Regions from separate parts of the Cryptosporangium japonicum genome, predicted to be linked through region 1. Evidence: riboswitches for the same ligand, from Rfam matches in the RefSeq annotation. Region 1 holds a riboswitch; the other holds the start of a gene.
The links. A riboswitch is a leader RNA that binds a small molecule or an ion and turns the genes downstream of it on or off. The one in region 1 is predicted to bind thiamine pyrophosphate.
Positions count from the first base shown of each region.

Region 1 (14,622 bases):
CCGCCTGGAGCTCAACAACCGGGTGCAGCTGGCGCTGCTGGCCCACGACGCGGGCTCGTAGCGGGTTCTCGGGGCTACGACGGGTTTCCGGGGCTTCGGCCGAGCGGCTGGGCCCGGAAACCCGTCGTAGGCCCGGTTGCCCGCAGGCGCGCGGCCAGGCGCTGGGCGGCGGCCCCGGGGTCGTCGGCCTCGGTGATCGCGCGCACGACCACGACGCGGGTGGCGCCGGCCTCGAGCACCTCGGGGAGGCGGGCCTCGTCGATGCCGCCGATCGCGAACCAGGGTCGTTCGGTGCCGCGCACGTGGCGCACCAGGTCGAGGCCCGCGGCGGGGCGGCCCGGCTTGGTGGGGGTCGGCCAGCACGGGCCGGCGCAGAAGTAGTCGACGCCGGCCTGGGTGGCGGCGGCGTCGGCCTGCGCGGGGGTGTGGGTCGAGCGTCCGATCAGGACGTCGTTCCCGAGGATGCGCCGGGCCGTTCCGACCGGCAGGTCGCCCTGGCCCAGGTGCAGCACGTCGGCCTCGGCGGCCAGCGCGACGTCGGCCCGGTCGTTGACCGCGAGCAGCGCGCCGTGGCGTTCGCAGGCGGCCTTGAGCAGCGCGAGGCGTTCGAGCTCGTAGCGGGCCTCGATGCCCTTCGCACGCAGCTGGATGACGTCGACGCCGCCGGCGAGCGCGGCGTCGGCGAACTCCGCCAGGTCGGGGCGGTCGGGCGTGCACAGATACAGCCGCGCGTCCGCGAGCCGTCGCCTGCGGTTCACTCGTACACCGGCGGGGACGAGGCCTGCGCGTACCAGCGGCGGGGAACCCGGCCGGCCCGGTAGGCCAGGCGCCCGCTCTCGACGGCGAGGCGCATCGCGGTCGCCATCGCGACCGGGTCACGGGCACCGGTGACCGCGGTGGCGAGCAGCACCCCGTCGCAGCCCAGCTCCATCGCCTGCACCGCGTCGCTCGCGGTGCCGATCCCCGCGTCGAGGATCACCGGCACCGTCGCCTCCTCGACGATCAGCGCGATGTTGTGCGGGTTGCGGATGCCCAGCCCGGACCCGATCGGCGACCCCAGCGGCATCACCGCGGCGCACCCCACCTCGGCCAGCCGCCGCGCCAGCACCGGGTCGTCGTTGGTGTACGGCAGCACCGTGAACCCGGCCCCGACCAGCTGCTCGGCCGCGGTGAGCAGCTCCACCGGGTCGGGCAGGAGCGTCCGGTCGTCGGCGACGACCTCGAGCTTGATCCAGTCGGTCTCCAACGCCTCGCGCGCCAGCTCCGCGGTAAGCACCGCCTCGGACGCGGTGCGGCACCCCGCGGTGTTCGGGAGCGGCTCGATGCCGTACTCCTTGAGCAGCGGGAACACGCCCATCCCGGAGACCGCGTCCACGCGGCGCATCGCGACCGTGGTGAGTACCGTCCCGGAGGCGCGTAACGCCTCGCCGAGCACCGCGAGGTTGACCGATCCGCCTCCGGTGCCCATCACGAGCCGGGACGCCAGCGGCCTCCCGGCGATGACCAGTGCGTCCGTAGCCGCTGCTTTAGCCACCCTGCACCGCCATGAGGACCTCCACCTCGTCGCCGTCGGTCAGCTGCGCACCGGCCCAGCCACCGCGCGGTACCACTTCGCCGTTGACCGCCACCGCGACGCCGCGAGGGCTGAGCGTGAGCTGCTGGACGAGCACCGCGACGGTCGTGGGATCGGATACTTCGACCTCTCGGCCGTTCACCCGTAACGTCGTCATCATCCGTACCCTTTGAAGTCCGGTTTGGATCATCGAGTTCTGGTCGCGCTGAACCGGCCGGGCGCGAACGCCGGGTCCGCGGTTCCGCCGTTCACCAGCCGGGCGACGAGCGTGGCGGTCAACGGGGCCAGCAGAATGCCGTTGCGGCCGTGCCCGGTCGCCACGATCGTGTCGTCGCCGACGTGCCCGACGACCGGCGCGCCGTCCGGGCTCATCGGCCGGAGCCCGGCCGACGTCTCGGCCAGCGCGTACTCGTCGATCGCCGGGAGAACTCTGCGGGCGTCGGTGAGGAGCCGGTGCACGCCGCCGGCGGTGACCGTGCGGTCGAAGCCGACCTCGTCCTGGGTGGCGCCGACGACGAGCTCGCCGGTGGCGCGGGGCACCAGGTACACGCCCCGGCCGTCGACCAGGGCACGGACGGTCCGGGTCAGCACCGGAGTGGATCTCCGCGCGGCCAGCCGCAGGTTCTCACCACGCACCGGCCGGACCAGCCCGTCGAGCTGCGGGGCCAGCCGCGGTGTCCAGGCTCCGGCCGCCAGCACCGTGACGTCCCGCTCGTACCCGTCGGTCCCGGCCGGAGCCGGGGGGAACGCGGTGGTCACGTGGGTGACGCCGGCGGCGTCGGTCGCGGCGCGCAGGGCACGCAGGAGCGCGCGGTTGTCGACGCTGTGGTCGCCGGGCACGTCCAGGCCGGCGCGGACGCCCGGCGCCAGCGCGGGTTCGAGGCGGCGGCAGGCGGAGCCGGTGAGCCGCTCGACGTCGATCTCGAGCGCGGCCAGGCGGGCGGCCAGTTCGTCGAGCGCGACGACGTCGTCGGCGGTGTAGCCGACCACCAGGGTTCCGTTCGTGCGGTAACCCGGGTCGACGCCGGTGGCGGCGAGTGCCGCGGCGAACTCCGGCCAGGCGTCGACCGCGGCGCGACCGGCGGCGAGGAGCGCGGGTTCGGTCGGGTGCGCCTCGGTGATCGGCGCGAGCATGCCCGCGCCGACGAGGCTCGCGCCGCGGCTCTGGTCGGGCTCGAACACGGTCACCCGGGCACCGTCGCGGACCAGCGCCCAGGCGCAGGAGAGCCCGATCACTCCCCCACCGACCACCGCCACCCGAACCGCACTCACGACGCACCGACCGCGGCCGGAGCCGCACCCGCCTCCGACCCCGGGCCAGCGGGACCGGGAGGGGCCACCGGGTCGGAGGCGGGTGGGTGGCCGACGGGGCCGTGGCCGGAGCCGACCGAGTAGCTGGTCGCGACCGCCCTGGTCACGTACCGCTTGGCCGCGGCGACCGCGTCGGGCAGCGAATCGCCGCCGGCCAGCCGCGCGGTGATCGCGGCCGCGAGCGTGTCACCGCTGCCGTGGGTGTTGCCGGTGTCGATGCGCGCGGCGTCGAGCCAGAGCTCCGTCGTCCCGTCGGTGAGCAGGTCCCGGCTGCGCGGGCCGTCGCCGTGCCCGCCCTTCACCAGCGCGTACGCGGGACCGAGGGCGAGCAGCGCACGCGCGGCGTCACGCTGGTCGCGCGTCCCGACCAGCAACGCGGTCTCGTCCAGGTTCGGCGTCACGACCGTCGCCGCCGCGAACAGCCCGCGCAGCGCGCTCAGTGCGTCGGCACGCAGCAGCGGATCACCGTGCATCGACGCGCACACCGGATCGAGCACCAGCGGGACCGACCCGCCGCGCCCGATCCCGTGCCGCCGGAACGCCGCCCCGATCGCCTCGATGATCGGCGCCGACGCGAGCATGCCGGTCTTCACCGCACCCGGCCGCATGTCCTCGACGACCACCCGGATCTGGTCCGCCACCAGCGGCGGCGGGATCTCGTGGACCCCGGTCACGCCGACCGTGTTCTGCACGGTCACCGCCGTCACCGCGCTGGTGCCGTGCACACCGAACGCCGCGAACGTGTGCAGGTCGGCCTGCAACCCCGCACCGCCGCCGGAGTCCGATCCGGCGACGGTGAGCGCGACCACCGGGTTCACGGCTGGGCCACGGGCAGGTAGATCCGGTTGCCCGCCGCCCGGAACTCCGCCGACTTCTCGGCCATGCCGGGGGCGGCACGCAGGTCGTGGCTGATGCGCATGCTGCAGAACTTCGGCCCGCACATCGAGCAGAAATGCGCGGTCTTCGCCGGGGCCGCGGGCAGCGTCTCGTCGTGGAACGACTGGGCGGTCTCCGGGTCGAGCGCCAGCGCGAACTGGTCCGCCCAGCGGAACTCGAACCGCGCGTCGGACAGCTGATCGTCGTGCGCCTGCGCGCCGGGATGTCCTTTCGCGACGTCCGCCGCGTGCGCGGCGATCTTGTACGCGATCACGCCCGCCTTGACGTCGTCGCGGTCGGGCAGCCCCAGGTGCTCCTTCGGGGTGACGTAACAGAGCATCGCGGTGCCGTGCCACGCGATCATCGCGGCCCCGATCGCCGACGTGATGTGGTCGTACCCCGGCGCGACGTCGGTGGCCAGCGGCCCGAGCGTGTAGAACGGCGCGTCGTCGCACCACTCCTGCTGCAACCGCACGTTCTCGGCGATCTTGTCCATCGGCACGTGCCCGGGGCCCTCGATCATGGTCTGCACACCATGGTCCTTCGCGACCTTCGTCAGCTCGCCGAGCGTCCGGAGTTCGGCCAGTTGGGCGTCGTCGTTGGCGTCGTACACCGAGCCGGGCCGCAGCCCGTCACCGAGCGAGAACGTCACGTCGTACGTCCGCAGGATCTCGCACAGCTCGGCGAAGTGCGTGTAGAGGAAGTTCTCCCGGTGGTGCGCCAGGCACCAGGCCGCGAGGATCGACCCGCCGCGCGACACGATCCCGGTCTTCCGGCCGACGGTGAGCGGGATGTACGCCATCCGCACACCGGCGTGCACGGTCATGTAGTCGACGCCCTGCTCGCATTGCTCGACCACGACGTCACGGTAGATCTCCCAGGTCAACGCGGTCGGGTCGCCGTTCACCCGCTCCAGGGCCTGGTAGATCGGCACGGTGCCGATCGGCACCGGCGAGTTCCGCAGGATCCACTCGCGGGTCTCGTGGATGCGTGGGCCGGTGGAGAGGTCCATGACCGTGTCGGCACCCCACCGGGTGGCCCACACCATTTTCTCGACCTCTTCGGCCGGCGACGACGTCACCGCCGACGTGCCGATGTTCGCGTTGATCTTCACCAGGAACCGCTTGCCGATGATCATCGGCTCGGACTCGGGGTGGTTGACGTTCGCGGGTATCACCGCGCGGCCGGCTGCGACCTCGCTCCGTACCAGCTCGGCCGGGAGGTTCTCGCGGGCGGCGACGTACGCCATCTCGGGCGTGATCTCGCCGGCCCGCGCGGCCAGCAGTTGCGTCGGGTGGGTGCGGGTGCGGTCCCGTTTCGGCAGACCGTTCTCGAGGTCGGGGTGGAAGTCGGTCTCGGTGTACGGGCCGGAGGTGTCGTAGCGTTCGACGACCTGGCCGTTGGTGAGTTCGATCTCGCGGACCGGGACGCGCAGTGCGCCCCGGTACGCCTTGCGGCTACCCGGAAGAGGACCGGTCGAGACAACATCGCTCATGAGAGAGCTCCCTACGCCGGCATTACCCGGTCAGGTTCGAGCGGTCGGCGGCACCGTCCTTCTCGGACAGCCGCCCTCTCAGCCCGCTTTCGGCGCGAGCTCCCGCGTACAGTGACGCGGCCACCATAACGCCGCTTCCCCGCGAACCGGAACAGGTACGAGCCGTTGCATTCTGGGCACCCTGTGCTATCACGCCCGCGCGTGGAGCGGCGTCACGACCACCGCGACGGCGGCGGCGAGCGCGGCCGAGGCGAACGCGACCGGGTAGCCGGCGTGGGTGACGACCGCGCCCAGGACCGGGGCGGTCAGCGCGGCCACGCCGTTCTGGCCGGTGCCGTGGATGCCGAGCGCCCGGCCCGCCCAGCCCGGCCCGGCGTACTCGGCCACCGCCGTGAACGACAACCCGTTCGTCGACACCGAGACGACCGCCGCCGCGACCAGCGCCACCACCGCGACGCCCGGCACTCCGGCGGCCCCCGCGGCGAGCAACGCCAGCACCACCGCCGTCGTCCCGGCGAGGATCCGCATCGGACCGGTGCGTGAGCCGGCCCGGTCCGACCACCACCCGGCGAGCAGCCGCGCGGCCGCCCCACCGAACGCGGCGACGGCCAGCAGCCGGCCCGCCGTCGCCGCGTCCCAGCCGGACGAGTCGACCAGGAACACCAACCCGAACGTCGCCACCGCGAACTGCGGGAACACCAGCAGCGCCCCGGCGCCGTAGAGCCGCCACAGCACCGGCGCCCGGTACGGGTTCCCGTTCCCGGTCGCGCCTCCGGCCGCCGCGGAGCGGGCCGGATCACGCACCACGACCGCGACCAGGGCCGCGGTGGCGAGACACCCGGCCGCCAGGAACGTCAACGCGCCGGCCCGGCTGAGCACCGGGACCACGACGGCGGCCACCGCGACGCCGAGCGGCTGGGCCATCTGCCGGATCCCCATCGCGAGCCCCCGCTCGGCGGCCCCGAACCAGCCCAGGATCAGCCGTCCGCTCGCGGCGTTGACCGACCCCGCCGCGGCACCGGCCAGGACCAGGCACGCACCCAGCGCGACCGGCCCGGACACGACCGACGCCCCGAGCAGCACCACGCCGGCACCGCCCAGCCCCAACGCGATGACGCCCCGCTCGCCGTACCGATCGGCCAGCGCGCCCCAGCCCACGAGCGTCGCCAGCAGGCCGAAGATCGGGCACGCCACCAGCGTGGCGGCCTGGGTCAGCGAGAGGCCGTCGGCCCGGAGCCGCGGGAGGAGGTACGGCAACCCGTAGAGGAACGCGCACCCGGCCGTCATGCCGGCCACGCCCACCGCCAACACCACCCAGCGACGTCTCGATTCCATATTTCGAGACTAGCGTCCCAATTGATGGGACAGTCGCCAGGTGGCACACTTGACGCATGCAGGTCGAGCCCGTGACGCTGACGACCCCCCGGACGATCCGGCGGGCGATCATGACCCAGTGGTGGCGGGATCTGGCGTTCCTGCACTGGCCGGTCGAGCCCGACGTCGTCGCACCGCTGCTCCCGCCGGGCACGCGGCCGGACACGCTCGGCGGCGTGACCTACGTGGGGCTGATCGGGTTCACGATGGACCGCGTGGGGCTCCGCGTCGGGGTGCCGTACCTCGGGCGTTTCGCCGAGACCAACGTGCGGCTCTACTCGATCGACGCGGCCGGCCGCCGGGGCGTGGTGTTCCGCTCGCTGGACGCCGCGCGGCTACTGCCCGTGGTCGTCGGGCGCACGCTCTTCGGGCTCAACTACGTCTGGTCGACGATGAGCGTCCGCCGGCGTCCGGACGGCGCCTACACGTACCGCAGCGTCCGACGCTGGCCGGGCGCGGGCCCCGAGTCGGCGTTCACCGTGGTCCCGGGCGATCCCGCGCCACCGGACCCGCTGAACGACTTCCTCACCGCGCGGTGGGGTCTGCACACCGTGCTGCGCGGGAAGACGATCTACCTCCCGAACGAACACCCCGCCTGGCCGCTACGCAGCGCAACCCTGGTCGACCTGGACGAAACCCTTCTCCGCTCCGCCGGCCTCCCCGCCCTGCCGGGCCCACCCCCGAGCGTCCTCTTCTCCCAAGGCGTCCCCGTGCGCTTCGGCCCACCCCGGTAGTTGCATGTCGAGCGCCGCCAGGCGCGACTCGCTTGAACCTGGAGCCCGCCCACTAGGCCCAGAGTTGGCCCTCGAGAGCGGCTTCGGCTTCGGCCAGGGTGCCGGCGTAGGCGCCGGTGGAGAGGTACTTCCAGCCGCCGTCGCAGACCACGAAGACGATGTCGGCGCGCTGTTCGGCTTTCACGGCCTTGTGCGCGGTGGCCAGCGCCGCGTGCAGGATCGCCCCGGTGGACAGGCCGGCGAAGATGCCTTCCACTTCGATGAGCTGCCGGGTGCGCAGCAGCGCGTCGCGCGGCCCCACCGAGAAACGGGTGGTGAGCACGCTGGCGTCGTACAGCTCGGGCACGAAGCCCTCGTCGATGTTCCGCAGCCCGTAGACGAGCTCGCCGTACCGCGGCTCGGCCGCGATGATCTGCACGTCGGGCACCTTCTCGCGCAGGTACCGCCCGGTTCCCATCAGCGTGCCGGTGGTGCCGAGGCCGGCGACGAAGTGCGTGATCGTCGGGCAGTCGCGCAGGATCTCCGGGCCGGTGGTCTCGTAGTGGGCGCGCGCGTTGGCCGGGTTCCCGTACTGGTAGAGCATTTTCCAGTCGGGGTGTTCCTCGGCCAGTTGCTTGGCCATCGCGACGGCCTGGTTGGAGCCGCCCGCGGCCGGCGACGAGATGATCTCGGCCCCGTACATCCCGAGCAGCTGACGGCGCTCGATCGACGTGTTCTCCGGCATCACGCAGATCAGCCGGTAGCCCTTGAGTTTGGCCGCCATCGCCAGCGAGATGCCGGTGTTGCCGCTCGTCGGCTCGAGGATCGTGTCGCCGGGGCGCAGCCGCCCCTCCTTCTCGGCCTCGGTGATCATGTAGATCGCCGGGCGGTCCTTCACCGAACCGGTCGGGTTGCGGTCCTCCAGCTTCGCCCAGAGGCGGACGTTCTCACTGGGAGAGAGCCGGGGTAGGCCGACCAGCGGCGTGTCACCGAGTGCGTCGAGCAAAGAGTCGTACCGGGTCATGTCGGCCCCCTTCGGACGGCGCGGGGGCCGTGGGCCCCCGCGAACGAGACTCAGCCGCCGGCCACCGCAGGGAGGACGGTTACCTCGTCGCCGTCCTTCAAACCGGTCTCGAGCGCACCGGTGAACCGCACGTCCTCGTCGTTGACGTAGACGTTGACGAACCGGTGCAGCGAACCCTCGTCGGTGACCAGGCGCCCACGCAGGCCCGGGTACTTGCCGTCGAGGTCGCCGATGAGCGCCTCGAGCGTGCTGCCCTCGCCCTGCACGAGCTTCTCGCCACCGGTGTAGGTGCGCAAAATGGTCGGAATGCGAACGTCAATGGCCATGGAACACTCCTGGAAATAGCTGAACGGGAAGCCGGAAGTCAGCGAAGACGACAGTCGTAAACCACTTCGACCGGCGTGTGCGCGAACAGATACGACTGCGTCGGCGTCATGCGATTTCCACCGGTTCCTCCGTCACCACACCGTCGACGATGCGGAACGAACGGAACTCGACCCGGTCTTCTTCGCGTGTCGACACCAGCACGTAGTGCGCGCCGGGCTCGTTCGCGTACGAGATGTCGGTACGCGACGGGTACGCCTCGGTGGCGGTGTGCGAGTGGTAGATGACGACGGGCTCTTCGTCCCGATCGTCGAGATCCCGGTACAGCTTCAACAGATCCGTGGAGTCGAACTCGTAGAACGTGGGCGACCGCGCCGCGTTGAGCATCGGGATGAACCGAACGGGCTGATCGCTACCGGCCGGACCGGCCACCACACCGCACGCCTCGTCGGGGTGGTCGCGGCGGGCGTGCGCCACGATGGCGTCATGGATGGCCCGGTCGAGTTTCAACACGCCCACCAGCGTACCCAGCGCATCCGACGGAAAAGTGGTGAGCTGCGCTACTCCGGATCGAGCGCGTCGACCAGACTGGCCTGCAATCCGGTCAGGAACTGATAAAGCGACAGGCCCAGCACCCGCGCCCCGGTCGGATCGGCGCCCGCGGCGGCGTCCAGCTCGGCCAGCGGATCGGTGTCGCCCTCGATCTCCAGCGCGGTGCCGAGCATGAGCCGGGCGTCGTTCAGCGCCAGCAGCCACGCCTCGGCGCGGTCGGCGTCCAGGCGGATCTCCCCGCCCTCGAACGGAAGGTCGTCGAGGATGACACCGGCGTTGCCGATCTTCTCCTCACGCAACGACGACTCGGTGAGGCTGCGGAGTTCGGCGGCCGACTCCGGGTCGTCGCGGTACCCGTCGGGAAAGAGCCGGGCCAGCACCGGATCGAGGCTCGGGCCGGCGACGCCGTCCTCGACCAGCTCGATCTCGAGGTCCTCGGGTTCCGGCTCGATCTTGTCGAAATCGTCGAAGACGTCGAACGGCTCGCGGGGCGCCTCGGAGGCGCGGCCGAGCGACCCCGGCCCCAGGTCGAGGCTCATGACCCCGCGCCGGTCACCGGCCTGGATCAGCCCGGCGACCTGCGCGACGACCAACCCGACCGCCTGCGCCTCTTCGGCGCTCAGGCGGAGCGTCAGGGAGCTGTCCGAACGTGTGAAGCCATAGGTCATGTCAATCCTGCTGCAGCGTGGCCCAGAGCCCGTGCGAATGCAGCCGGGCGACGTCGAGCTCCATCTTTTCGCGGGAGCCGGTGGAGACGACTGCACGGCCTTTCTGGTGGACGTCGAGCATGAGCTGGGTGGCTTTGGGCTTGTCGTAGCCGAAGAGCTTCTGGAAGACGTAGGTCACGTACGACATGAGGTTGACCGGATCGTCCCAGACGACAGTGACCCACGGCTTCTGCTGCGCGGGCCTTTCTGCGGTGCTCGGCGTCTCCGCCGGAGCGACCAGAGGAGCGGTCATGAACCCCATCGTGCCATCGCTGGAGGTTCTCGCAACAACCCCGGGCAACAAGTATTCGATGAGCTGCTCGTACGCTGGTGGGCATGGGGACAGCACTGCTGACCGACCACTACGAGCTCACGATGCTGGCCTCGGCGCTGCGCGACGGCTCGGCCCACCGTGAGTGCGTGTTCGAGGTGTTCGCGCGCCGGTTGCCGAAAGAACGGCGCTTCGGCGTCGTCGGCGGCACCGGTCGTGTCCTGGACGCCCTGGTCGACTTCCGGTTCGACGCCGACGACCTCGAGTTCCTGCGCAGCGCCGGCGCGGTCGACGACGACACCGCCGCGTGGCTCGCGGACTACCGCTTCAGCGGCGACATCGACGGTTACCCCGAGGGTGAACTGTACTTCCCCGGGTCGCCGATCCTCACCGTCCGCGGCACGTTCGCCGAGGCCGTGCTGCTGGAGACGCTCGCGCTCTCGATCCTCAACCACGACTCGGCGATCGCCACCGCGGCCGCCCGGATGGTGATCGCGGCCAGCGACCGGCCGCTGATCGAGATGGGTTCGCGACGCACGCACGAGGAGGCCGCCGTGGCGTCGGCCCGCGCCGCCTACCTGGCCGGGTTCACCGCCACGTCGAACCTCGAGGCCGGCCGCCGCTACCGCATCCCCACCACCGGCACCAGCGCGCACGCGTTCACGCTGCTGCACGACACCGAGAAGGCCGCGTTCACCGGCCAGCTCGCCGCGCTCGGCGTCGGCACCACGATGCTCGTCGACACCTACGACATCACCGCCGGTATCCGCACGGCGATCGAGGTCGCCGGCCCGGAGCTGGGCGCGGTGCGCATCGACTCCGGGGACCTCGGCGTGCTCGCCGTCCAGGCCCGCCAGCAGCTGGACTCGCTCGGCGCGACCGGCACGCGGATCGTCGTCTCCGGTGATCTGGACGAGTACTCGATCGCCGCGCTGGCGGTCGCTCCGGTCGACGTCTACGGCGCTGGTACGTCGGTCGTCACCGGCTCGGGCGCGCCGACCGCGGGCATGGTCTACAAGCTGGTCGAGGTCGAGGGCCGGCCGGTGGCCAAGCGCAGCGAGAACAAGGCCTCGCGCGGCGGACGCAAGACCGCGGTGCGCCGCTACCGGTCCACCGGCACGGCGGTCGAGGAAGTGGTCTCGCTCTCCACGCCGCAGCTGGGCGAACACGACCGCCCGCTCCAGATTCCGCTGGTGCGTGCCGGTGTCCGCACCGCCGGGGCCCCGGACCTGCTCGCCTCCCGGGACCACCTGGAGAAGGCGCTCGTGACGCTCCCGTGGGAGGGCCTGAGCCTGTCCGCGGGTGACCCTGCCATCCCGGTCATTTTCAGTTAGGGGTATCCGATGGCCCGTGCGTTGATCGTCGTCGACGTCCAGAACGACTTCTGCGAGGGCGGTTCGCTCGCCGTCACCGGTGGCGCCGGGGTCGCGACCGCCATCTCCGCCGCGCTGGCCGCCGACGCCCGGCAGTGGGACCGGGTCGTCGCCACCCGCGACCACCACATCGACCCGGGCCACCACTTCTCCGAGAACCCCGACTTCGTCGACACCTGGCCGGCCCACACGGTCGTGGGCACCGGCGGTGTCGAGCTGCACCCGAACTTCGACACCGGGCGGGTCGAGGCGATCTTCGACAAGGGCGAGTACGCGGCGGCCTACTCCGGCTTCGAGGGCCTCTCCGAGGGCAAGGCCCTCACCGACTGGCTCCGCGAGCACGACGTGACCGAAGTGGACGTCGTCGGCATCGCGACCGACCACTGCGTCCGGGCCACCGCGCTGGACGCCGCACGCAACGGCTTCGCCACCACCGTCCTGCTCGACCTGACGGCCGGTGTCGCCGCCCCCACCACGCAGCGCGCGCTCACCGAGCTGGAGCAGGCCGGCGTCACGCTCGTGGGTGAGCCGGTCGTGTCTTAGGGAACACGGTGTAGGTCAGCGCGACGATGCCCCAGATGACCACGATCTTCGGCAGCGCGGACAGCGTCCCGCCGAGCGCCTCGGTGCGCTCGGCGTCGTCGACCAGGCGGATCGCGCCGAACAGCAGCGCGCCGGAGATCCCGCACGCGATCACCGCACGCAACCACAGCTTCCACTCGTACACCGCCCGCTGAGTGCCGTACCTGGGCGGCTTCGTGGGCACCGGACCGCCGGCGAAGCGGTGCGCGAACCGTTCGTCGGCCCAGCGCACCAGCGTCGGGCCGAACGCCACCGAGAACCCGATGTACAGCGCGGCCAGCCCGTGCGACCAGTCGGCCGTCGCGCCCCCGCGCAGGTCGACAACGGCCGCGACGAGCGCCACCAGGTCGACGAACGCGGTCGCGACCAGCAGCGCCGCACCCAGCCGCTTGCGCCGCAGCAGATATCTGGCCGCGAGCCCGGCGCCGAGCACGACCCAGAACCCGATTTCGCACGCGATGATGACGGCAACCATGCTTCTCAGCGTCCCGGCGCCGGCGCGCTGCGGCGTCGGCCCGCGTGACGAACTGCCCGTACGCCGTCCGATGCACGGTCCCGGGTGCGGTTCCTACATCCTTCGGCGGACGCCGGGCGAGCGCACACCGTAGGCACGGCCGAAGCGGCGGACGGCTACCCGTGGTCGAATCGAGCCATGCGGTGGCGTGATCTGGGGCTGGCGGTGGGCGCCTTCGTCGGCGGCCTCGTGCTGATCTGGCTCGGCTACCCGTTGAAGTCGTGGGTCGGCCTCGCCACCCTGGGCGCCGCCTCGTTCTCGGTGCTCATCCTGCGGCCCTTCCGGTGGGTCAGCCTGACCGTGGCTTACGTGGCCCTGACCGTCGACTGGATCGTCGGCACGCCCGGCCTGGTGCCGATCTTCGTGCTCGCCAACGCCCTCTGGGAGATCACCGAGAAGGGCTCGGCCCGGGTCGGTCGCGCGTTGATGATCAGCTCGGTCACGACCGTGCTGATCTTCTCGGTGGTCGGGCTGGTCAAAGCGCAGGAGCTCGACGGTGTGCTGCTGGGCGTGCAGGCGGCGCTCTTCACCGTCGTACCGGTGGACACCGCGATGACCGTGCGGCGGCACCGCCAGACCGCGGCGGCCGAGCGGGAACGGGCGAGCGCCGAGCGGGAACGCGCGGAGCAGACCGCGCGGCTGGCCGAGCTCGACCAGCGGGCCGCGGTGGCGGCCGAACGGACCCGGGTGGCGCGTGACCTGCACGACCTCGTCGCGAACGATCTGAGCGTGATCGCGCTGCACTCCACCGCCGCGCTGGCCCGGGACGACCACGGCGACACGACCCGACGATCGCTCGAGCTGATCCGCAAGCACAGCGTCGACGGGCTGGCCGAGATGCGTCACCTGATCGACGTGCTGCGGGCCGACGAGGGCGCCGACTCGCCCGCCGAGGCCCGCCTGGACCAGCTCGCCGCGCTCGTCGACCGGGTGCGTGAGGCCGGCACCCCGGCGACGCTGACCGTGGACGGGGAAGCCCGGCCGCTGTCGTCGGCGGTGGAGCTCGCCGGGTACCGGATCCTGCAGGAGGCCCTCACGAACGCCGGACGCCACGCCCCCGGTCAGCCGGTGGAGGCGATCGTGCGGTACTGCCCGGACGTGCTGACGCTCACCGTCGAGAACCCGCTGCCGGACACCGCCGACGCGTTCCCGCTGGTCGGCGGCGCAGGGCTGGTGGGCATGGCCGAGCGGGCCGCGCTCGTGGGCGGCTCGCTCGACGCGGGCCCGCAGGAAGGACGGTGGCGTGTGCACGCCTCGATTCCGCTGTGACCGTGCGGGTGCTGGTCGCGGACGACCAGGCGGCGGTGCGGACCGGGTTGGTGCTGATCCTGTCGTCGGCGCCGGACATCGAGGTCGTCGGGGAGGCCGGGGACGGTCAGGAGGCGGTGGAGCTGGCCCGTGCGCTGCGCCCCGACGTCGTCGTGATGGACGTGCGGATGCCGAAGCTGGACGGGATCGGCGCGACCGCGGCACTGGCCGCCGACGGCGTGGCCGACGTGCTGGTACTGACGACGTTCGACCTGGACGAGTACGTGTTCGGAGCGCTGCGTGCCGGGGCGGCCGGTTTCCTGCTCAAGGACACCGAGGCGGCCGACCTGATCGCCGCGGTACGGCTCGTCGCCGCCGGTGAGGGCATGGTCGCGCCGCGGGTCACCCGCCGGCTCATCGACGCGTTCGCGCGCGGCACGGTCGCTCGTCCGGCCCCGCCGCCGGAGCTGGAGAAGCTGACGCCGCGCGAGCGCGAGGTGCTCGACTGCCTGGGCCGCGGCCTGTCGAACGCGGAGATCGCGGCGGCCCTGGACATGGCCGAGGCGACCACCAAGACCCACGTCAGCCGCATCCTGGCCAAACTGCGCCTACGCAGCCGCACCCAGGCCGCCGTCCTGGCCCGCGAGCTTTAGCTCTCGTCGACCTCGTCGACCTCGTCGATCTC
Region 1 is NZ_BAAAGX010000005.1:23,876-38,497, forward strand. It holds gene ABD437_RS04325 (response regulator) at 1-61, shown strand, start outside; gene thiE (thiamine phosphate synthase) at 75-758, opposite strand; gene thiG (thiazole synthase) at 755-1,468, opposite strand; gene thiS (sulfur carrier protein ThiS) at 1,527-1,730, opposite strand; gene thiO (glycine oxidase ThiO) at 1,760-2,845, opposite strand; gene thiD (bifunctional hydroxymethylpyrimidine kinase/phosphomethylpyrimidine kinase) at 2,842-3,702, opposite strand; gene thiC (phosphomethylpyrimidine synthase ThiC) at 3,699-5,255, opposite strand; TPP riboswitch at 5,247-5,371, opposite strand; gene ABD437_RS04360 (MFS transporter) at 5,445-6,590, opposite strand; gene ABD437_RS04365 (YqjF family protein) at 6,647-7,363, shown strand; gene ABD437_RS04370 (PLP-dependent cysteine synthase family protein) at 7,416-8,366, opposite strand; gene ABD437_RS04375 (MoaD family protein) at 8,417-8,692, opposite strand; gene ABD437_RS04380 (M67 family metallopeptidase) at 8,799-9,203, opposite strand; gene ABD437_RS04385 (DUF2017 family protein) at 9,251-9,910, opposite strand; gene clpS (ATP-dependent Clp protease adapter ClpS) at 9,912-10,202, opposite strand; gene ABD437_RS04395 (nicotinate phosphoribosyltransferase) at 10,286-11,554, shown strand; gene ABD437_RS04400 (isochorismatase family protein) at 11,564-12,136, shown strand; gene ABD437_RS04405 (hypothetical protein) at 12,105-12,650, opposite strand; gene ABD437_RS04410 (sensor histidine kinase) at 12,828-13,958, shown strand; gene ABD437_RS04415 (response regulator) at 13,955-14,590, shown strand; gene serB (phosphoserine phosphatase SerB) at 14,587-14,622, opposite strand, start outside.

Region 2 (14,622 bases), on a different contig from region 1:
GCAGGACACCACCGCGATCGTGCTGCGTGGGGGCAGCGGCCCGTTCTGCAACGGGATCCATCTCAATCGCATCGAGGCCGCCGCGAATCCGGCCGCGGAGGCCTGGGCCAACATCACCGCGATCAACGACGTCTGTCGCGAGCTGGTGAACTGCCGCGGCCAGGTGACGATCGCCGCGTTCAGCGGCAACGCCGGCGCCGGCGGGGTGATGTTGCCGCTCGGCGCGGATCTGGTCGTCGCGCGCGAGGGGATCGTGCTGAACCCGTTCTACGAGATGGGGCTCACCGGGTCGGAGCTGCACACCTACACGCTGCCCCGGCGGGTGGGGCCGGACGCGGCGATGCGGCTGCTCAGCGAGAAACTGCCGGTCGGCGCGGTCCAGGCGAAGAAGCTCGGCCTCGTCGACGAGATCGGGCCGCGTGATCTCGCCGAGTTCGGCGGCTGGCTGCACGACGTCGCCGGCCGGTACCGCGACCGGGCACTGCGCGAGCGCACGCTGCGACGCAAGGTCGACACCCTCGAGCGGGACCTCAGCGCGAAGCCGCTGGACGCCTACGAGGCCCGCGAGCTGGGCGAGATGGCCCAGGACATGTTCGACGACCGGCAGGGTTTCGACGCCGCCCGCCGAGCCTTCGTCCAGAAGCACGCCCCCGAACGCACCCCGACCCGCCTGGCGCTGCACCGAGCCCCCGGCTTCGTCCGCGGCTGACGGACGGCCCGCGTGGCCGGGCCCCTTCTGCCCACGCACGCAAAAGGGGCCCGGCGCACTCAGCGCCGGGCTATCCGCAGTCGAACAGATGGGACCTAAGAGAAACAGCTCATGCGGGTCGCTGGACCGCGGCCAGGGTGGCTTCCCAGTCGATCGCTACCGCGCCGGGGTTCGCCGGCAGTACCCGGACGGCCACCTGCGCCCCGGGGAACGTCAGCGGCACCGCGGCGGGCGGCACCGGGTTGCCGATCCGTACCTCGTACGCCTCGGCGTCGGCACGGATCACGTTGAGTACGAACTCGTACAAGCTGGCCCCGTACGGGCTGCGCATGCCGAGCGAGCCGCTCGCCACGATCGTCGCGTCCGCCGGCTCACCGGTCTCCAGCAGTTCAGCGGTGCTCGGCCCGCTCGCGTGATCGGATGGCAACTCATCCTCGGCGTCGTTCACGTGCTGTTCAGCGAATGGTCCCATGACCACGGACGGTACAAACGATGCCGGGTTATGTCGCCGGAACTGACGCGCACCCGTCACTCGGACGAATTGCGGGGAAGAACGACGATCTGAGCCGGGTCGAGCCGGACTGCCACGGTCTCGCCGACAGTGGGCGCGGAAACCACCGGACAGTGTGCTTCCAGCAGCGGCGCGCCGTCGATTCGAACCAGCACCTCGACCCGCTCCCCGGCGAACGTGGCCACCTCGACCACGCCGGTGACGTCTCCCGGGTCGTCCACGGACAGCAGCACCCCGGCGGGGCGGACCAGAACCGGGTGCGGCCCGGGAGCCGCCGGAACAGCAACCCTTCCCCACGGCGTGGCCGCCGTACCGGCCTCGACCGACGCTGTGGCCACGTTCGTGAACCCGAGGAACCGCGCGACGAACTCCGACGCCGGCTGCTCCCACACGTCGCGGGGCGTGCCGACTTGGGCGATGCGTCCGCCGGCCATCACGACGACGCGGTCCGCCAACGCGAACGCCTCACGCTGGTCGTGCGTCACGGCCAGCACTGTGGTGCCGAGGCGCACGAACAGCCGCCGGAGTTCCACCACCAGGCGCTCGCGCAGTTCGCGGTCGAGCTGCCCCAGCGGCTCGTCGAGCATCAGCAGTTTCGGCGACGGAGCGAGCGCGCGGGCCAGCGCGACCCGCTGCTGCTCGCCGCCCGAGAGCGTGACCACCGCACGGGGCCCCGCGTCCGGGAGCCCCACCAGGGAGAGCAACGAAGCGACGTCCGCCCACGCGTTCCCGAACCGGATGTTGCCGGCCACGTCCTTGTGCGTGAACAACGCGTGGTCCTGGAACATCAGCCCCACTCCGCGCCGGTGCGGCGGCACCTTGGTCACGTCGACGCCGTCGAGCACCACCCGCCCGGCCGACGGCTCCTGCAGGCCCGCGACCACCCGCAGCAGCGTCGACTTCCCGCTCCCGCTGGGCCCGAGCACGGCGACCACCTCGTGCTCGGCGACCTCCAGCTCGACGTCGGCCAGGGCCGCGAACGACCCGAACCGGACGGAAACTCCGGACACCGACAGACTCACAGCTCTCCCCCCGCACCGGTCGGCCGCAGCCGGTCGAGCGCGATCAGACTGGCCGCGCACAGCACCATCAGAATCGTCGCCAGCGCCATGGCCTGCCCACTGTTGACCTCACCCGGCCGCCCCAGCAGTTGCGCGATCGCGACCGGGATCGTCGGGTTGTCGGCGCGGGCGATGAACACTGTCGCACCGAACTCCCCGAGCGAGATCGCGAACGCGAACCCGGCCGCCGCGGCCAGCGACCGCCACACCAGCGGCAGGTCCACCCGCCACCACACCCGCCCCGGTGGCGTGCCGAGCACCGCGGCCGCCTCCCGGAGCCGGTTGTCGATCGCCCGGAGCACCGGCAGCACGGCGCGGACGACGAACGGCACCGCCACCAGGGCCTGCGCGAACGGCACGAGCAGGGCCGAGTCACGCAGGTCGAGCGGCGGCTCGTCGAGCGCGACCAGGAAGCCGAAACCGACGGTCACGGCCGACGTGCCCAGCGGCAACATCAGCAGCAGGCCGAACGCGCCGCGCAGCCGGCCCGGCCGGGTCAGCACCACCGCGGCGCAGATCCCGACCACCAGGGCCAGCAAGGTCGCCGTCACCGCGTACCGCAGCGACGTGCCGACCGTCTCCAGAGCCGGCGCCGGCAGCACGCTCGACGCGTCCGCCGAGGTCAACGCCCGCCAGTACGTCAGCCCGTACCCGTCGGACGTCGCGAACGACCGCTCGACCAGCACCGCCAACGGCGTCAGCAGCAACCCCACCAACACGACGAGGTTGACGCCGACGAACGCCCACTCGCCGAAGCCCCGCGGAGACCGCGGTGACGCCGGCACCAACCGGGCCGCGCGCTGCCGCCCGGTGAGCGCGGCGTCCACGGCCAGCAGCACGGCCACGGCGGCGAACTGCACCATCGACAGCACGGCGGCACCGGACAGGTCCAGCAGATAGACCGTGCGGCGGTAGATCTCGACTTCGAGCGTCGCGTACGACGGGCCGCCGAGGATCTGCACGATGCCGAACGACGTGAACGTGAACAGGAACACCACCGACGACGCCGCGGCGATCGCGGGACGCAGCGCCGGCAGCGTCACCCGCAGGAACGCCCGCGGACGCGACGCGCCGAGCACCCGGGCCGCCTCCACCGAACGCCGGTCGAGCTGCGCCCAGACGCTGCCGACGATCCGCACCACGACCGCGTAGTTGAAGAACACGTGTGCGGCCAGGATCGCCCACACCGTGCGGTCCAGCTCGACGCCGAGCAGGCCGTCGGGCCCGATCAGCGCCAGGAACGCCGCCCCGACCACCACGGTCGGCAGCACGAACGGCACCGTGACCAGCGCGCGGACCAGGCCGGAGAACGGCAGCCGGAACCGGGCCAGCACGGCCGCGCCCGGCAACGCCACGACCAGCGTCAGCACGGTGGAGGCCACGGCCTGCCAGACCGTGAACCACAGCACCCCGCCGACGTCACCGAGGCTGCCGCCCGGCACCCCGGGGATCGGCTCGCCGAACCCCAGGCCGATCGCCACCAGCGTTCCGACCGGGTAGACGAAGAAGACCCCGAGGAACGCCAGTGGGACGAGGGCGAGGAGGCGTGTTCTCAGCGGAGCACCGTCTGGGTCCACTCGTCGATCCACGCCTCACGGTTCTTCGTGATCTGGTCGGCGGGGAGCGTCAGCGGCTTGGTCGGCAGCGCCGCGTACTTGGTGAACTCGGCCGGCAGCGCGGTGTCGGTGACCGACGGCCAGACGAACATCTGCAGCGGCACGTCCTTCTGGAACGGCGGGGAGAGCAGGAAGTCGAGCAGCTTCTTCCCGCCGGTCGGGTTCGCCGCACCGTCGAGCAGACCCGCGTACTCGACCTGACGGAAGCAGGTGTCGGTGACCACACCGGACGGCGCGTCCGTGGGCTTCTTCTCCGCGTAGACGACCTCGGCCGGCGGGCTGGACGCGTACGAGACGACGAGCGGCCGGTTGCCCTTGCCCTGCGAGCCGACCGTGAAGCGCTGCTGGTAGGCCTCCTCCCAGCCATCGACGACCAGGGCGCCGTTGGCCTTGAGCTTCTCCCAGTAGGCCGTCCAGCCACCCTCGCCCTGCACCGCGATGCTGCCGAGCACGAACGCCAGCCCGGGCGACGACGTGGCCGGGTTCTCCACGACCAGCAGGTCCTTGTACTCCGGTTTGATCAGGTCGGCGTAGCTGGTCGGCGGGGCGATCTTCTTGCCGGCGAACCACGCCTTGTCGTAGTTCACGCAGACGTCGCCGTAGTCGACGGCGGTCGCTTTGCCGTCGGTGCCCTGCTGGAGCGCGGTGGGGACGTTGCCGATGTTGACCGGCTGGTAGGCCGTGAAGATGCCCGCGTCGACGGCACGCGACAGGAACGTGTTGTCGACGCCGAACAGCACGTCGCCCTGCGGGTTGCCCTTGCTGAGCACCGCTTTGTTGACAACCGCGCCGGCGTCGCCGCTACGCAGGATCTTGACCGTGAGGCCGCTCTGCTTCTGGAAGGCGGCCAGGACGCCGTCGCTGACCGCGAACGACTCGTGGGTGACGAGAGTGACCGTTTTGGAGTCGTTAGCCGCTTTGTCGGGCGACGACGAGCAGGCCGCGACGGCGGCGGTCAACAAGACCGCAGCCAGTAAACGAGGGGCACGCATCCGGTTACCTCCGGAGTCGGGCACCGGGAATGAGCCTTCGGGCGCGGTCCGGCGATCCGCCGGTTCTCCCTCCGCTGGCATTACCCAGAGCAGGTTCGACGGGTCGGCGACGCGGTGGCCACCCTCTCAGCCCGGCTGCCCGAGCTCCCCGACGGACGACTGGCGTCCGCGTCGACAAGCGTAGCCCGCTGTGGTTGAGGCGACCCCAGAGCGGTCACTACCTCGGGCATGGACGGTCCGCGGCTGGCTGATGCGCTCGAGGCGCTGCGTGCGTCGGTGGCTTCGGTCCGACTCGATCTGGCGGTGTCCGACGCGGAGGCCGCGCGGCGGTCGCGGTCGGAACTCGTCGGCCAGGTCGACGACTACCTGCTGCCGAGGTTGCGGCAGCTGGACGCCCCGATGTTGGTGGCCGTCGGCGGGTCCACCGGCGCCGGCAAGTCGACGCTCGTCAACACGCTGGTCGGCGCGGAGGTGACGAAGGCGGGCTGGCTGCGGCCCACCACGCGCGCCCCGGTGCTGGTGTGCCACCCCGACGACGTCGGCTGGTTCGAAACCGACCGGATCCTCCCGGGGCTGTCCCGGACCACCGGCCCCGAAGCCGTGAACTCACTCCGGCTGGTGCCCCATCCGTCGGTGCCACCGGGGCTCGCACTGCTCGATCCGCCCGACATCGACTCGGTCGTGGCCGAGAACCGGGACCTGGCCGGGCAGCTCCTCGCCGCCGCCGACCTGTGGATCTTCGTCACCACCGCGGCGCGCTACGCCGACGCCGTCCCCTGGGACCTGCTGCACACCGCGGCCCAGCGCAGCACCGCGCTCGCGGTCGTGCTCAACCGCGTCCCGCCGGAGGGCGTCGGCGAGATCAGCGACCACCTCCGCTCGATGCTGGCCGAGGAACGCCTCGGCGACGCGGCGCTGTTCGCGGTGCCGGAGGTCGAGCTGACCGCGGAGCGCATCCCGGACGCGGCGATCGCACCGCTGCGCACCTGGCTCGACGGGCTGGCCGCGGACGCCGGGGCCCGCGACGCGGTGATCCGCACGACGCTCACCGGTGCGCTCTCCAGCCTGCACGACCGGGTCACCGGCCTGGCCGACCACCTCGACGACCAGGTCCGCACCGCCGCCGAGCTGCGCGGCACCGCGCTCGAGCGGTACCGCACGGCGCTCACCGGTGTGGACGACGGCGTCCGCAGCGGCACCGTGCTGCGCGGCGAGGTGCTGGCACGCTGGCAGGAGTTCGTCGGCACCGGCCAGTTCACGCGGAACCTGGAGGCCCGGATCGGGCAGCTGCGTGACCGCATCACGTCGTTCTTCACCGGCCGGGCGCCCGCGGCCGAGGCGGTCGGGCACGCGGTGGAGAGCAACCTGCACGCACTGGTGCGGGCCGCGTCGGACCAGGCCGCCGAGCAGACCACGGAGCTGTGGCGGTCCCGCCCGGCCGGCCGTGCCCTGGTCACCGACGATCTGCACCGCTCGTCGGCCGAGTTCGGTCCCCGGCTGGAACTTCAGATCCGCGCCTGGCAGGAACGTGTGCTCGACCTGGTCCGCGAGGAGGGTGGCCACCGGCGCAGCGTCGCCCGGCTGACGTCGTTCGGGGTGAACGGCGCCGGCCTGGTGCTGATGCTCGCGGTGTTCGCGCAGACCGCCGGCCTGTCCGGGCTCGAGGTGGTGGTCGCGGGCGGAACGTCGGCGGTCAGCCAGAAGGTGCTGGAGGCGATCTTCGGGGACGCGGCCGTGCGGACGCTCGCGGCCCGGGCCCGCGACGACCTGCTGGAGACCGTCGAAGGGCTGCTCGTCGACGAACGGCAGCGGTTCGACGTGCTGGTGGACGCCGTCGCGCCCACCGCCGAGCGGGTGACGGCGCTGCGTACCGCGCTGGCCGAGTTCGAGTCGGCGCTGGGTTCGTACCTGCGGCAGCCGGGGCTGGTGCGATGACTCTGCTGGCACGGGCCACCGACGAATCGGGGCTGAGCAAGCGGCTGACCGCGCTCGACCGGGTGGTGGAGCTCGGCGCCGACCGGCTCGATCCGGCGGCGCTGGCCACCGCGGGCGCACTCTCGGGGAAGGCCGCCGAGCGGCTGCGGCTGGGCGCCGAGCACACCGTCGTCGCGCTCGCGGGAACCACCGGCAGCGGCAAGTCGTCGCTGTTCAACGCGCTCGTCGGGGTCGACGTCGCCACCACCGGGCTGCGCCGGCCGGTCACGTCGACGGCCCAGGCCGCGGTGTGGAACCCGGACGGCGCCGCGCCGCTGCTGGACTGGCTGGGCGTGAAACGTCGGCACCACCTCGGTGACGAGGGCGCCGACGAGTTGTCCGGCCTGGTGCTGCTCGACCTGCCGGACGTCGACTCCGTGAAGGTGGACCACCGGCTCGAGGTGGACCGGCTGGTGAAGCTCGTCGACCTGCTCGTCTGGGTCGTCGACCCGCAGAAGTACGCGGACTCGGCCCTGCACGACCGGTACCTGCAGCCGCTGCGGACGCACGCCGACATCACCGTCGTCGCGTTCAACCAGATCGACCGGGTGCCGTCGGCGCGGCGCGAGGAGGTGCTGACCGACCTGCGCGGCCTGCTCGAGCGCGAAGGCCTGGGCGGTGTGCCGGTGCTGCCGGTCTCGGCGCGGACCTCCGACGGGCTCCCGGCGCTGCGCACCCGGCTGGCCGACGCGGTGACCGCGCACGAGGCGTCGGTGCGGCGGTTGAACGCGGACCTGCGTGCGCTCGCGGACGAGTTGGGCCCGACGTGCGGCCCGTCGGCGACACCCGCGGTGGAGCGAGCCGACCGGGCGGCCGTGGTCGGTGCGCTGACCGAGGCCTCGGGCGCCGACGCGGTCGCGCTGGCGGTGGCACGCACGCACCGCAGCCGCACCAGGGCCGCGACCGGCTGGCCGATGACCCGCTGGCTGGCCCGCGTACGGCCGAGCGCGGCGACGCGGCTGGGCCTGCCCGGTGCGCGGCTCTCCCCCGGCGAGGCCGAGGACGAACTGGTCCGCACCGCGCTCCCGGGTCCGTCCGCGGTGCAGCAGGCCCGGGTGGACACCGCGCTGCGCAACCTCGTCGACCGCACCACGGCCGGCCTGCCCCAGCCGTGGCCGAGCGTGCTCACCCGTGCCGCCACCGGCCGTCGGGAGCAGCTACCCGACCTGCTCGACCGGGCCGTGGCCGGTGCCGACCTCGGCCTCGGACGGCGTCCGCGCTGGTGGGGTGTGGTGCGGCTGCTGCAGAACGTGCTGGCGCTGGTCGCGGTCGTCGGAGCGGTGTGGCTGCTCGGGCTCTTCCTGCTCGACTGGTTCCGGCTGCCCGAACCGCCGTTGCCGGACGTCGACGTCTGGGAGTGGCGGATCCCCGTGCCGACCGGGATGCTGCTCGGCGGTGTGCTGGTCGGCCTGGTCCTCGGTTTCCTGAGCGCGCGGCTGGGTGCGCTCGGCGCGCGGCGTCAGGCGAACCGGGCGCGCCGCCGGATCCGTGCCCGGGTGGAGCAGGTGGCCGCGGACGCGGTGCTCGAGCCGGTGAGCGCGGAGCTGAGCGCGCGCACCGAGCTGTGTGCGGCGATCAGTCAGCTGCGCGGTCGTCGGTGAAGAGCCGGTCGACGGCGCTGACGAGCGTCGTCGCCTCCCCGGTTCCGCCGTCGGACCAGCGGATCCGGCCGAGCCAACGCCCGCGGCCCTCGGCCGGCACACCGGACAGGCGCAGCGGCGTCCCCGCGCTCACCGACCGTTCGGCGGCCGGCTCGCCGTCGTCGACCACGTAGGAGTCCAGGCGGACCGGCAGCGGGCCGGAGCCCGGCGCGTCCACGAGCTGGACGTAGACCTCGTACCGCCCGGCCTCCGGTTCGGCCAGGTCGACGCGTTCGTCCGCGGCCGGCCCGCCGCTGCGGCCGACGCGCTTGCCGTCGCGGTAGACGAAGACGTCCACGTCGGTGCCGACCGGGTAGTCGAACGCGTCGGTCGCGAACCGGGCCAGCGCGGTGTCCGGCGGCACCGTGACGGTGAACCGCGCGACGCGGTCGGAGGCCTTCGGCGCGGCCGAGGAGAACCGGGCGCGCTCGCCCGTCACGCGCAGCCTGCCGGTGTGCCCGACGGCGGGGACGGGGCCTGAGACGCGTGCGCTCAGCCGTCCGGTGAAGCCCGGCACGACGGTCAGCGGGTCACCGAGTTCGACGCTCGCCGGAGCGGCCACGACGACCGGGGTGACCGCGACCGGAAGCCGCACCCGGTGCGTTCCGTCGGACCACGTGATCGAGCCCGCGGCGAGCTGGTCGTACGGGGCGGAGACGCGGTGGACGGTCACCGTGAACGAGGCGGTCGCACCGGGCTCCAGCGTCAGCTCGGCCGGGGAGACGGCGACGTCCACCCCGGGCGGCTCGTCCACCCGCGCGACGTACCTGGCGGTGGTGGAGCCGGCGTTCGTCACGGTCCGCCGGACGGAACGGACCCCGGCCAGCGAGCCGAGCACGACCGACGCGGTGTTCTGCGCGCTGTACGGTGCGGTCGCCGCGGCCGAGGAGTCGAAGAACAGGCCCGGGTCGAGGGCCCGGTTGATCGCGAGCGCACCGGCGCCGTACTCGGCCGGACCCGCGCTCTCGCCGCCGGACGTGCTGATCCGGTTGTCGCCGCCGGTGGCGCTGGTCAGCAACGCCGACTTCACCGCCGCCGGCGACCAGCGCGGGTGCGCTGCACGCAGCAACGCGGCCGCGCCCGAGACCTGCGCGGTGGCCACCGACGTGCCGGAGCGCAGCCCGAACATCGCTCCGTCCCGGGCCGGCGACACCGCCGCGACGACGTCGACGCCGGGCGCCATCAGGTCGGGCGCGAGCGCGTCGCCGTCCGGGCCGCGCGCGGAGAACTCCGCCACCTCGGGGCGGGAGCCGCCGGTCGCACGCATCCGGGCCGGTTCGAGTGCGGCGCTGGGGCTCTCGTCGCGCAGGTAGTTACGCAGCTTCCCGGTGGCGGGTGCGTCGAGGTGCACGGTCGGCACCGCGTGCCGATCGGCGGTGAGCGTGTCGGCGTCGGCGTTGGTGAGCACCATTCCGACGCCGCCGGCCCGTTCGACCTCCGCGCTCTGATCCGCCCGCCCGTTGGCGTCGCGGAGGCAGACCACGATCCGGCCGCGGATCTTCCCGGGGTCGAGCGAGCCCGCACCGCACTGCCCGCCGTCCACCACCGGTCGAGCCGGAACCCCGGCGCCGAGGCCGGCTCCGGTCAGCCGCGTGCCGTCCCCCAGCCGCACCACCGCGGCCGGCGCCCGGTCGTGGGTGCCCGCCGCGACGCTCGTCAGCCAGGGTTTGCCGTGCGCGGTGCGGGCGCCGGGTCCGTCGTTGCCGGCCGAGGCGGCGACGAACACGCCCGCCTGGGCGGCCCGGTAGAGCGACGAGGCGAGCGGGTCGTCGGCCGGCGAACCTCCGGAAGCACCGTCGATCGCCACGTTCAGCACGTCGACGCCGTCCGCGACGGCCTGGTCGATCGCCGCGACCGTGTCGGACTCGGCGCACGTCGCCACGCCATCGACGCGCCAGCAGGCCTTGTAGGCCGCGATCCGCGCCGCCGGAGCGACACCGGAGACGACACCGAGATCCGACTCGACGTCGGCCGCGCCGGCGGCCACGGCGGCGGCGTGCGTGCCGTGACCGTCGTGGTCGGCCGGTGACCGGGGTTCGCCGGCGTCCGGCGTCAGCCCACTCAGGTACCACCGCGCCCCGACGAGCGCGCCCCGGCACCGGAAGTCCTTGACGACGCGCCCGGCGTCGCACGTGCCCCGGTAGCGCGGAGCGGCCGGCCGCGGGTTCGCGAAACTCGGGTGCGCGGCCCAGATGCCGGAGTCCACGAAGCCGATCACCGTGCCCGCGCCGGCACGCGCGGGCCCGCCGAGCCGCTCCCACGCCCCGGTCGGCCCGGGCAGCCCGAGGAACTCGGTGGTCCCGGCGGGCTCCAGGCCGTCCAGCGTGTGGACGCTGTCGCGGGTGACCGACCGCACCCCCGGCAGCCGCCGCGCGGCCGCCACCTGGTCGGGTGTGAGGGCGGCCGCGAAGCCGTTGAACGTCCACCGGTACGCGTAGACCGCAGGCACACCGGGCAGCTGCTGCAGCACCGAACGCAGCTGTTGGTCCAGGTAGGCGCGGTAACGGCGAACAGCGACGGAGTCGACGCCGAGGCGCTGCCCGCGCCGCGGACGGGTGCCGTCCAGAGCGCCGTTCCGCACCGACCGGCCGCCCGGATAGGCGGCGATCGGTGCGTCGACGAGTTGGACGAGGTGCATGACCGCGGGCTCGTCCGGCGTGGCCGACGGGGCCGCGAGCGCGCCGGCGGGTATCGCCAGACCGAGCGCCAGACCGGCCGAGGTGAACCCGATCGGGCGCCGCGCTCCGGCCCGAGTCGCGGTTTTCGCGGATCGATGCCGGCCCGTCAACGTCACCCCCACTCAGATATGAACGAGCATACCCAAATGGGGCAATAAGCTTCAGACTGGTTGATCCACCGCCACCGGCGGTGCCACGTGCACCCGCAGTCCGCGCGCGACCAGGGCGTCGAGCACGTCCTTGGTGACCTCGGAGTCCGTGATGACCGCGGTGATCGACGCCAACTCGCTCACCCGGAACTCGGAGACGCGCCCGAGCTTCGAGGAATCGGCGAGCACGTACTTCTCGAAGCTCCGCGCGATCACGAGGCGCCGGACCACGGCCTCGCCCTCGTGGCAGCCGGTCAACCCGGCCTGGGGGTGGATCCCGTCAGCGCCGACGAACGCGACGTCCACGTACCCCTTCTCGAACATCCGCTCGGCCTCGGGGCCGGAGACCGACAGCTCCTCGTCCCGGACGCTCCCGGGAGCCAGCTGCACACGCACGCCCGGGTGGTCGGAGAGGTGCTGCGCCACGTGGCCGTTCGTGGTCAGGATCGTGCCCACCCAGTCGCCGGGAAGCGCCTTGGCGGCCTCGTAGACCGTCGTGCCCACGTCGAAGAAGACGTTGCGGTTGGGCTGGAGCAGCCGTACGGCGTAGCGGGCGATCGCTCGCTTGGCCGCGACGTGAGAGGTGGACCGCCGGTCCCAGCTCTCCGACTGCTTGGGCGCCCGGGTGGCGCCACCGTAGACCCGGGTGAGTTCACCCCGGCGTTCCAACTCGTTCAAATCGCGCCGGATGGTTTCTAACGAAACGCCGAGTTGACTGGCCAGGTCGTCCGCCCGCACCATGCCCCGCGTTCCCAGTGCGGTCACTATCTGCTGGCGGCGCTGTTCAGGGACCATCGCTCCTCGTCGGGGAAGACGTCGGGAAACAACCAGAGTGGACGCAGGGAACCTCAATATTGCACACGCGTCACACCCAGGAGCCGATCATGGTATGGCCCGGGGCTCCGGCTGCACCCAGGAGTCGCACCGCGATCGGCGCGGAGGCCTGTCGTGTCACAACAGTCCTCTCTGGACGATCCTAAGCCCACCCGTACGCAAACACACGAGGGGGCCGGACGCGATGCGCCCGGCCCCCGACGAAATTTCAGTGCTGGTAGGTGGGAACGATCAGCGCCCGCGCCAGGGTGTGGAACGCCAGGTTGAACGACACCACGGCCGGGGTGGCGTCCGGCGTCACGTCGAGGGCGTCGACGTCGACCGCGTGCACGACGAAGTAGTAGCGGTGCACCTGGTCGCCGGGCGGCGGAGCGGCCCCGCCGTAGTTGCGGTTGCCGTAGTCGTTGCGGACGTGGAACGCCCCGCCGGGCAGGCTGTCGTCACCGGCGCCCGCACCGGTCGGCAGCTCGGTGGTGGTTCCCGGCAGGTTCACCGCGAGCCAGTGCCAGAACCCCGACGGCGTCGGGGCGTCCGGGTCGAACGCCGTCACGACGAAGCTCTTCGTCCCGTCCGGGAAACCCGACCAGGACAGCTGCGGCGAGACGTCCTGGCCGCCCGCGTCTCCGGCCACCTGGGCCAGGTCGAGCTGGGTGCCGGCCGTGACGTCGGCACTCGTTACGGTGAACGACGGAACTTCGGGCAGCAACGCGTACGGATCAGGTGCCTGGGGACGCTCGAGCGCCATGATCTCCTCCTCGTTCTGTGGTCTGGCGAAACCCTGCCACGGAGTTTGTCCCAACCCCGCGCGGGTACTGCAGAAACGCATTGCGCCGACATTTTCGTGAGGAGATCTCGTGCTGACCGACGTCGCCCGTCGCGTGGCGGACCCGGCGGAGAAGCTGCTGACCCAGTCGTTCCGGCTCGCCGGATGGGTGGTCGGGCGCACCGCTGGGCCGGTCTTCCGACTGGTCGGCCACGCCGGCCGCCCCGCCGTCCAGACCTTGGCCAAGATCAGTCCGGCCGCCGCCGAGACGCTGTGGTCGTTCCTGCCCGGCCGCCGCCCGGTGGAGCAACCGGCCACGCCGACGCCGGTCACCCCGCCGAGGCCCACCCACGTGGCCACCGTGCCGTCACCGGCCGGTGCCCCGACTCCAGCCGCCGCGCACGCCGAAGCGGCCGCGCTGCTGTCCGAGGTCACCCCGGACGCGGCGAAGGCAGCCACCGCTCCGGAGAGCCTGCCGGTGAAGAACTGGGACGGCCTCACGATCGCGGCGATCCGCCAGCGCACGCGGTCGCTCTCCGACCAGGACATCCTGACGCTGCTGGCGTACGAGCGGGCGCACGCCGCCCGGCCGGCCGTCATCCTGAACCTCGAGAACCGGCTGGCGAAGCTCCAGCGGGTCAACGGAGCAACGCCCCACTAGCCCCGAAATGCCCCCTAACCACCTATAATGGCGGTTAGGGGGCATTTCTGTATCGGGGGGCGGCAGGTTGGCGGGACGGATCGACCGCGATGCGCTCATCGCGCCGTACGACGTCGTCGGCCACCCCCCTGCGCCCGACCTGACCGCCCTGGCGGAACTGGCCGCCGACATCTCCGGCACGCCGACCGCGCTGGTCAACCTCATGGGCGAGACCATTCAGCACTCGGTGGCCGGATACGGACGTGCCCCCGGCGTGTGCGACCGCGCCGACTCGATGTGCAACCTGATCCTCGACGAGCCCGGCCAGATCATCGTCAACGACACCCGCGCCGACCCGCGCTTCGCCGACAGCCCGTTCGTCACCGGCGAGCGGGCGAACTTCCGCTTCTACGCCGCCACCCATCTGCGTAACCCGCAGGGGATCGTCCTCGGGACGCTCTGCGTCTTCGACGACGAAGCACGCAGCCTCGACGACCGGCGCATCCGTGGCCTCGGCCTGCTCGCCCGCCAGGTGGACGATGCACTGGAACTGCGCCGCCGGACGACGAAGCTGGTGGACGCCGTCGCCGAGCTCGCCGAGGTCCGCGCCGAGCTGACCCGCTCGAACGAGGCGCTGCACGCGTTCGCCGGCCAGGTCAGCCACGATCTTCGCAACCCGCTCACCGCGATCAACGGCTTCCTGGAGGAGCTGCAGTACAACGTCCCGCACGACACCCCCTCGTCGGAGTACGTGGCCAGGGCGCTCTCGTCGACGCACCGGATGAGCGATCTGATCACCGACCTGCTCGGCTTCGCGAAGCTCGGCGGGGAGCTGCGTCGGGAGCCGGTCGCGGTGCGTCACCTGGTGGAGGAGGTCCGGCACGATCTGGCGCCGGCGCTGTCCGCGGTCGGTGCCCGGCTCGACGTCGGGCCGCTGCCGACCGTGCGGGTGGACCCGACGCAGATCCGGGCCGTCCTGCAGAACCTGATCTCGAACGCGGCCAAGTACCGGCACCCGGAGCGGCCGCCGCTGATCGCGGTGCACAGCGCCCGGC
Region 2 is NZ_BAAAGX010000023.1:319,838-334,459, forward strand. It holds gene ABD437_RS29380 (enoyl-CoA hydratase-related protein) at 1-709, shown strand, start outside; gene ABD437_RS29385 (hypothetical protein) at 819-1,181, opposite strand; gene ABD437_RS29390 (ABC transporter ATP-binding protein) at 1,238-2,242, opposite strand; gene ABD437_RS29395 (ABC transporter permease) at 2,239-3,858, opposite strand; gene ABD437_RS29400 (thiamine ABC transporter substrate-binding protein) at 3,834-4,889, opposite strand; TPP riboswitch at 4,937-5,050, opposite strand; gene ABD437_RS29405 (ABC transporter) at 5,118-6,824, shown strand; gene ABD437_RS29410 (GTPase) at 6,821-8,464, shown strand; gene ABD437_RS29415 (S8 family serine peptidase) at 8,439-11,297, opposite strand; gene ABD437_RS29420 (DeoR/GlpR family DNA-binding transcription regulator) at 11,343-12,125, opposite strand; gene ABD437_RS29425 (YbhB/YbcL family Raf kinase inhibitor-like protein) at 12,373-12,909, opposite strand; gene ABD437_RS29430 (hypothetical protein) at 13,019-13,588, shown strand; gene ABD437_RS29435 (sensor histidine kinase) at 13,656-14,622, shown strand, end outside.
Region 2: another riboswitch for thiamine pyrophosphate. It lies ahead of ABD437_RS29400 (thiamine ABC transporter substrate-binding protein); the one in region 1 lies ahead of thiC (phosphomethylpyrimidine synthase ThiC).